Regions from separate parts of the Vibrio porteresiae DSM 19223 genome, predicted to be linked through region 1. Evidence: predicted binding sites of a transcription regulator. Region 1 holds the regulator's gene; the other holds the start of a gene.
The links. The regulator PurR, encoded in region 1, represses purine synthesis genes. The targets are predictions, from matches to a motif close to TNANGNAAACGTTTNCNTNA.

Region 1 (4,684 bases):
CTCTTCTCGTTATGTGGACTGTTCTTGATTTCGTTTCAACCTGTTTCATCCCGGTTATTGATGCCACTTGAGCGTCAATACACGGTGTTTTTACCCACCGATCAATCCATTGACTATGTCATGGTGCTTGGCAGTGGTCATGTCGTTGACGACCAAATACCGCCGACCTCAGAATTGAGCCGTACTGCGTTAGTTCGCCTGACCGAAGGTATTCGAATTATGCGGATGTACCCTGGTTCAAAATTGATCTTATCCGGTTACGCGGGGGGGAGTGAGTTTAGTCATGCGCGTATGCTTGCCCAGGTCGCTTTAGCGCTTGGTGTGCCCAAATCAGAAATCATTTTGCTGGAAACAGCGAAAGACACCTGGGAAGAAGCGCGTCAAGCAGCAGCCTTTGTGCAACAGAAAAAGCTAGTGCTAGTTACGTCTGCCTCGCACATGGAGCGAGCGTTATACGAATTTCGTTCTGCCGGGTTAGCGCCAATTCCGGCTCCAACCAACTATTTAGCGCAAAAGAACATTTATCAGCCTTGGGAAAAATACGCACCCAAAGCACGTTATTTAGAGCAAACCGAGCGCTATTGGCACGAGACTATGGGGCATATTTGGCAAGTACTGCGCGACTGGGTAACCGGCTACGAAGCATCACATGCAGACAGCAGCGTAGCACCAGCGACTCAACCGCAGAAATAATCGCTGTAGATTCAATAAGAACAGATTAAATAAGAACCAAAAAAACGCCAGCACAGAGTGCTGGCGTTTTTTATTTAGAGATCCGTATCAGTCTGCTAGCTGCCTGCAAACATATACCCTTCCCCATGCACGGTCACAATAATTTGTGGTGTTTTAGGGTCTAGCTCCATTTTCGAACGCAAGCGGCGAATAAGTACATCAATAGTACGATCATTAGGTGCATCAACACGATGGCTGATCATATCGAGAATTGCTTCGCGGCTGAGAACTTGGTGTGGATTAGAGGTTAATGCTACGAGCAACTCATATTCTGCTTTGGTTAATTTTATCGGTTCGCCATTTTGACTTAGCGCACGACGCTGAATATCAAACGCCCATTCACCAAAATGAATAAGCTGACTACCGGAAATATTTTCTAGAGTACCTGTTCTCGAATTGGAAACTCGCCAGGTTAAATTCTTCACTCTCGCTAATATTTCTCTTAACTCAAAAGGTCGCGCGATATAATCGTCTGCGCCCATTTCTAGACCAATAATTCGGTCGATACTGTCTTCACGACCATTAATGAGAATAATCCCGACATCTGAATGGCTACGCAATTCACGGGTCAGCATCAGGCTGTCATCAAATTGAAGGTTAGTTTCCATCAGAACCAAATCGATAGCGTGTTGGCGTAATACCTCACGCATCTCTGCCCCCGTATCGGCAACAGAAATCTGGTATCCCTCTCGTTTGAAATAATCGACCAATGTGACACGGGTGTCTCTGTCGCTCTCTACGACTAATAAGTGATAACTCATAGACGTCACTTTATTCCGCTAAATTTAATCCCTATTCATTCTATTCATAGACGGTAACAATTCTAGAGTACGAACTTAAAACCTGATGCTTTATTGATTCAAAACAAGCTTAGATAACATTTTGCTTTGTTTGAACAATCGAAATAAAAGCACTTTATTTTCATTTCTCAAATATGTAAAAATTTGTCTTCTTTTTTGTCACATTGTTACTCATTTACGGGCGACAAATGAAAATAATATTCATATCTATTAGTGCATTTGGTTATAAATTTAATGGTTTTTATTAATATCAACAAATAACTTAAAGGCGATGATGGTTTGTTGTGGACAGTTAAGAAGACAATAAAAAGCCGACTGAAATACCGCTATGCATTCACTCGCATTTCAAGATGAATGAGTCACTTTACAGCTCATTTTGCACTTGATCTTAGGTCGAAGCTTGCACCAGCTTGGTAACAAAATAGTAAAGCGATTGATATCAAACAAAGATGAATTTTTCATTGCGAGTGGTTCAATACCAGTCTAAAATCTTTGACGCAAACGATAATCTATAGAAATTTTACTTAAACCGCTGTTTTGAAGCGGTTTTTGTGTTTTTACTACTTTTAAGCTTCACTTACATATCGAATCAACACCTGTTGAAGTGGTCAATCACTGTAAATCTTTGTCCTAGTCAGCAGATATCGATGGGAAAAACCAATGGCGACTATAAAAGATGTTGCGCGCATTGCAGGCGTGTCAACCACCACTGTATCACACGTGATTAACAAAACACGTTTTGTAGCCGAAGCAACACAAGCGAAAGTGTTGGCAGCGGTAAAAGAGCTAAACTACGCACCGAGCGCGGTTGCTCGCAGCCTAAAATGCAACACCACACGGACTATTGGTATGTTGGTGACTCAATCAACCAACCAATTTTTCTCTGAAGTCATTGATGGGGTTGAGAGCTACTGTTACCGCCAAGGCTATACACTGATTTTGTGTAATACCGGCGGCATTTATGAAAAACAACGCGACTATGTACGCATGCTTGCTGAAAAGCGTGTCGATGGCATTTTGGTGATGTGCTCAGATATGACTCCTGAGCTAATGGAAATGCTTGAAGGCCATTCTGACATTCCAAAAGTGATCATGGATTGGGGTCTTGAAGATTCGCAAGCCGACACCATTATGGATAACTCTGAAGAAGGCGGTTACATCGCAACGAAACATCTTATCGATAACGGACACAAAGACATTGCTTGTTTGAGCGGTCATTTTTCTAAAATGGCTTGTAAGGAACGCATCATTGGTTTTCGCCGTGCGATGGCCGAAGCTAATCTTCCAGTGAACGAAGATTGGATTCTAGAAGGCAACTTCGAATGTGACACTGCGGTACTTGCAGCAGACAAAATTATTGCGATGGATCACAAACCGACCGCAGTGTTCTGTTTTAACGACACGATGGCGTTGGGTTTAATGAGCCGTTTACAGCAAAAAGGCGTGAAAGTACCCGATGATATTTCTGTCGTAGGTTACGATAACATCGAGCTTTCTGAGTACTTTTCACCACCGCTAACGACGATTCACCAACCCAAACGTCGTGTTGGTAAGAACGCCTTTGAGATCCTATTGGAACGGATCAAAAACAAAGCCCATGATCGTCGCGTTTTTGAGATGCATCCTGAGCTCGTCGCACGAAATACTGTAAAAAAACTTTAAAATCTTAATGTTACATGTTTTCTCACTTTTGATATAAAATCTTATTGATGAAAATGTCGCTTATTAAAGATACAGCGATTTTTTGGACGAATATCACATTAGGCAAAATATTTTGTGATTTATGTTCAAGTTTAAGATTACTCTAGTGAACGAAATGTCACGTACAGGGCAAACCATCTGAAAAGGTGGGACGCAAAGCCTCCGGCCTAAACCCTTAGATGGTATTTTCCGGCTCTGGGTAGGTAGCGGGGTTACCGATGGCAAAAATGCATTTAAGACGTTAACTTCTTACTGACACAATCTTTGCATTCTTTTGCTACATTCTCGGACCTGATTTTGGTGGCGTATTGTTAATACACCGAGACTAAAGGCATGGATAAACCAATATTAAAAGACTCAATGCGTCTGTTTGAAAACTTAGGACGCGTAAAATCTCGTTCAATGTTTGGCGGATTTGGAATTTTCGTTGATGACACAATGTTTGCATTGGTGGTTAACGACAAACTTCACATTCGTGCAGATGACAATTGTTCCGAGAAATACAAGCAGCAAGGCTTAGAACCTTACGTTTATAAAAAACGTGGCTTCCCAGTGGTTACTAAATACTTCGCTCTTCCTGAAAATTTCTGGGATGCCCCAGAAAAAATCTTGAAAGAAGCGAAAGATGCTTTGGTTGTTGCTAAGCAAGAGCGTGAAACTCAAGCTCAAGCAAAACCTAACCGTCTTAAAGATCTGCCTAACTTACGTCTGGCAACAGAACGTATGTTACGTAAAGCAGGTATCGAGTCGGTTGAAGAGCTGCACGAGAAAGGCTCTGTAGAAGCGTATAAAGCGATTCAACAGACTCATTCAAGTGATGTAAGCATTGAACTTCTGTGGGCTCTTGAGGGCGCTATTGAAGGGAAACACTGGTCAGTTATTCCGCAAAATCGTCGTGATGAACTGATGCAGCGCTTGTAAAAGATTGGCAAGTAAGAGTAACGAAGGCACTCACCTAGGTGGGTGCTTTTTTTTATGTAAAATCCCTGAATAAATGGGAATTATTTCGTCCATTTAGGGGACGCCATCAGTCCCCAACCACATTGCTTGTAGCCTTAGTGATAAATCACGTTACACTAACTGTGCCCCAAAGTCCGAGACATAGTAAAAACTGTACTGAGTGCCCAACTCTCCGTAAAGAAGGCGGAATCAAGTGTTGGCACACACTGACCATTTCAACCTCAATATGTTAGTCATCTTTTTGAAAATGGAGAGACAGTAATAAAGGTAGTGATATAGTTCTTAGTTATGTAGTTTTGATTCTCATGTGTGATGAGCTAGCCTGATTCAAGCTCATCACACATTCTGCTACTGCAAGCAGTATCGTGTATGAGAAAAGAAAGGTACGGCGTACGCTTATATAAGCCAACGCTGCAGTAAGATGTTGACTTATTGATAAAGACTACCCTGCAACATTCATCGCACCTTTCATAAATCATAGTGCCCAGCCC
Region 2 (4,684 bases), on a different replicon from region 1:
TCCATCAGCTTCATAAGCTTAATTGCTTGGCTGACGCTGTCTGTTGCTGGATTGATACCAATGACGGCATCACCATTACCATACATAAGCCCATCGAAAATAGATGCGGCAATACCGTTCATATCATCAGTCGGGTGGTTAGGTTGAAGTCGAGTCGACATATGCCCAGCCAAACCGATGGTGTTGCGAAATGCAGTAGTCACTTGGCACTTTTTCGCGACCAAAATCAGATCTTGGTTACGCATGATCTTACTGACCGCTGCTGCCATTTCTGGCGTAATCCCCGGAGCAACACGCGTTAGTTCAACACAAGTGGTGGATTCTTGTAATAACCAATTGCGAAAATCACCTACCGTGAGATGGGCAATTTCCATGAATGCTTTAGCATTGTGTTCGTCAATGATCAGCCGCGAGATTTCATCTTTTTCGTACGGGATCACCAAGTCATTTAGAAAAGTTTTAAGAGGCAGATCAGCCAATACCATTTGAGCAACGACACGCTCCTCTGCAGACGCGGCGCAAACGCCAGCGAGCTGGTCTCCTGAACGCAGAGGTGAGGCTTTAGCCATCACTTCTTTTAAGGAGCGAAAACGAAACGTTTTACTACCCAATTGATAACGATATTCCGAACTCATACATCCCTCGCAAATTCGGTTTGATTATTTGGCGAGTGCCTTTGCACTGTTGATCTTCATTATGCAAAAAATGTCCCTGTTTCAAGGCTGCAATGAAAAAGAATTTTTATAATAAAAACCAACAGGTTAAATGTGGTTATTTGTTATTTAATAAGATAGGTATTCAGTCGAATACGAGCCTTGCTACATATTAGGGAAGCGGCTGCACTCTATTTGGGCATGTGGCGGTAGATAGATAATATCTGCACTCAAAGGATTCAAGAGGAGAGGGCGTGTGACATTGAGAAGAGAGTGCAGTAGATGAGGTTCTACTGCACTTGGTATTGTACTTAGTGATTAACTTAATCCGACAATATTACCTTGCTCGTCAATGTCTAACGACATAAAGGCGGGTTTGTCTGGCAGTCCTGGCATCGTCATTACGCTGCCACAGAGGGCATAGATAAATCCGGCGCCGGAGCACAACTTGAGTTCACGGATAGTGACATCAAAGCCTGATGGAGCGCCTTTAATGGCCGAATTTGTGGTGATCGAAAGCGGGGTTTTCGCCATGCACACCGAAAGGTGACCGTAACCTAGCTCGTTAAAGCGCTTAAGCTGGGCTGTGGCTTTCTCTGAGTAGGTGATTGAGCCAGCGCCATAACCTTTTAGCGCCACGGCATGCAACTTATCATCCAGAGAGTCTTCGCTCTGGTAAAGTGGCGTGAACTGGACTGTTTTTTCGCACTGTTTCATGACGCAATGCGCCAATTGTGTAGCGCCTAGACCGCCGCGACTAAACGCTTCGCTGATCGCCACTTCAACACCTTGTGGTAGGGCTTTGATCATAGCCATTAATTGTTGTAGCTCTTCCTCGCTGTCTTGCGGGAAGCGGTTAATCGCTACCACTGCGGGGACACCATATTGGGTCACGTTGTCGATATGCCATTGCAAATTGGCAAAACCGGCAGTGAGCGCGGCAGAATCTGGTGCAAATAGGCTATCAGGAATCGCTTGACCTGGACGTAAATCGTAACGACCTGAGTTGGCTTTGATGCCTCGTAAGGTAGCGACAATCACTGCACAGTCAGGATGTTTATGCGCTGCTTTTGCTTTGATGTTACAGGCTTTTTCAAAGCCCATATCAGAACCAAAGCCACCTTCGGTAACGGTAAAATCCGCCAGTCGAGTCGCGATGTTATCGGCAATAATTGAAGAGTTGCCATGGGCAATATTGGCAAAAGGACCTGCGTGAACCAGTGTGGGAACACCTTCGAGTGTTTGCATTAGCGTTGGTTGGATGGTGTCCTTCATGGTAACTGTCATTGCACCTGCCACTTGCAGATCTTCAGTGGTGATGGGCTGCCCATCAAGGTCATAAGCGACAACAATGCGACCGATGCGCTGACGTAAATCGTTTAAATCAGTAGAAAGCGCCAAAATCGCCATCAGCTCTGACGCAGCTGAGATATCAAAGCCATCTTCACGTTCAAAGCCGTTGACCGCTTTCCCATCTTCATTACGACCAATGGTGATCATACGTAGCGCGCGATCGTTATGGTCCATCACACGCTTCCAAGTCACATGGCTTGGATCAATCCGCAGTGCTTTTAGACCAGTACGAGCAGTGAAGTCTGCATAACCGTTACGCTGTTCATGATAGATACGTGCATCAATTGCCGCCGCCGCAAGGTTATGCGCTGCAGTAACTGCATGAATGTCACCAGTAAGGTGTAAATTCAGCTCTTCCATTGGCGCAACTTGCGCATAGCCACCACCTGCAGCACCACCTTTGACACCAAAAATTGGTCCCATGGAAGGCTGACGAATACAAGCAAAGACCGATTGGTTGATTTTGGCTAAACCTTGCGCCAGTCCAATCGTTGTCACTGTTTTTCCTTCGCCAAGCGGGGTTGGTGTCATGGCAGTGACAACCACAAGTTTGCCTGTCGGGCGATCTTTTAAACGGTGTAGGGCATCTAGAGAGACTTTGGCCTTGTAGCGGCCTTGGCTTTGAAACTCGTTGGTTTGTAAGCCTGCTTGATGGGCGATGTCATCAATGGGTTGTAGTGGTGTTGTGCGGCAAATTTCGATATCTGACTGCATAAAACCCTCATCATAGTTATGAAAGTGGTGAGGAAAACGTTTGCGTCGGATAATAACCTTTATTTTTCGCATGTAAAGCAAAACTCCCACAGTGAGAGAAAACCATAGAACTTTTGTCGTTTTTACTGCGATGAATCAAACTTAAGCGGCTATTTATCCTCTTTTTATTATTCAACTAGTTGAATTTTAAAGAGTCGATAGATGACCTATTAGCATAAAAAAAGGTGCTCCGAGAGCACCTTTTTATCAAAGTCTAAGCAAATCAGCAATTAGAATGCAGATTTGAAGATTTCACAAACTTCAGCGTGTGTACCTTGGCGTGGGTTAGTGATAGCACAAGCATCTTTCAGAGCGTTGGTTGCTAGAGTTGGGATATCTTCTTCTTTAGCACCAAGTTCAGTTAGACCAGCTGGGATACCGATTTCTTTAGATAGAGATACGATAGCGTCGATAGCTGCTGCCGCGCCTTGTTCTGCAGATAGGTTTTCAACATCAACACCCATTGCTTTAGCAACGTCACGTAGACGGTCTGCAGCAACAGTTGCATTGTAACGTTGTACATGTGGAAGAAGTACTGCGTTACATACACCGTGAGGTAGGTTGTAGAAACCACCTAGTTGGTGAGCCATTGCGTGTACGTAGCCTAGAGAAGCATTGTTGAATGCCATACCCGCCATGAATTGTGCGTATGCCATTGCTTCACGAGCTTCTAGGTTTTGACCGTTTTTAACCGCTTCACGTAGGTTCGCTTGAATCATTTCAATTGCTTTGATTGCAACAGCATCAGTGATAGGTGTTGCAGCGATAGAAACGTAAGCTTCGATTGCGTGAGTCAGTGCGTCCATACCAGTTGCTGCAGTTAGAGAAGCTGGTTTAGCAAGCATCAGTTTAGGATCGTTAACAGACATCAGTGGAGTAGTGTGTTTGTCTACGATGGCCATTTTGATGTGACGAACTTCGTCAGTGATGATGCAGAAACGTGTCATTTCAGACGCAGTACCTGCAGTGGTGTTGATTGCGATCAGTGGAAGCATTGGTTTTGGAGAACGGTCAACGCCTTCGTAGTCAGCAATTTTGCCACCGTTAGAAGCAAGAAGAGCGATACCTTTTGCACAGTCGTGTGGTGAACCGCCACCTAGAGAAACAACGAAATCACATTGGTTTTCTTTAAGAATTGCCAGACCTTCGTTTACGTTGGTCACAGTTGGGTTTGGATGAGTACCATCATAAACCACTGTTGCTACGCCACGTTCAGTCAGTAGGTCAGCAACTTGTTTAACTACGCCGATTTTGTTCAGAATTGCGTCACTTACAATCAGACCTTTGGTAAAGCCTTTAGATTTGATCGCATCCGCTGCATCAACAAGACAATCTGCGCCCATTAGGTTTACTGTAGGAATAAAAAATGCACTCGCCATGAGTTAACTCCAATAATAATTATGTTCAAAATATCTGGCTTTAGAGTTGCACAGTTTGTCACAGAGGGTGTTTGATCTGGCGCAAAAATCTTTGAAGCACGTTCAAATTGATGCTCATTCTTGAGCTGGATCACATTAATAACCGTATTGATTATAGTGACTTATAGGTTGGGCTGATGGAATTTTGTACACAGATGTTCACCCCATGAATTTTTACGAAATTGGAATAACTAATGCAGTAATTTTACATTTCACAAATGGGGTAATTTAGACACAAAAATTAACGCCAAAGCCCCGTGGTGTAAGGCTTTGGCACACAAAATTTATCACGAAAGCGAGATTAATTTTGTTACAAGACGATCAATTCCGGAGGCTGCTTGAGAAATATTCTCAGCAAGCATATAGGCGGGGGTCGATAGTACGTTATGTTCTTGGTCGTAGACGAAGTCATCCACTGGGCAATTGACGTGTTGTCCACCCATTTTATTAAATGCTGCAGCAGTCTCTTTATCGTTACCTATGGTTCCCTCTACCCCTGATTCGTAG

Region 2: a site for PurR is predicted at 2,749-2,768, ahead of OCV11_RS19635 (formate--tetrahydrofolate ligase). Genes of this name have one in related genera too.

Annotation. Positions count from the first base shown of each region.
Region 1 covers NZ_AP024895.1:1,403,596-1,408,279, reverse strand. Annotated here, with positions in the region: gene elyC (envelope biogenesis factor ElyC) at 1-693, shown strand, start outside; gene torR (two-component system response regulator TorR) at 789-1,493, opposite strand; gene purR (HTH-type transcriptional repressor PurR) at 2,193-3,194, shown strand; cyclic di-GMP riboswitch class I at 3,352-3,453, shown strand; gene OCV11_RS06495 (TfoX/Sxy family DNA transformation protein) at 3,567-4,154, shown strand.
Region 2 covers NZ_AP024896.1:678,958-683,641, forward strand. Annotated here, with positions in the region: gene OCV11_RS19630 (ethanolamine ammonia-lyase subunit EutB) at 1-635, opposite strand, end outside; gene OCV11_RS19635 (formate--tetrahydrofolate ligase) at 972-2,720, opposite strand; gene yiaY (L-threonine dehydrogenase) at 2,990-4,138, opposite strand; gene elbB (isoprenoid biosynthesis glyoxalase ElbB) at 4,465-4,684, opposite strand, start outside.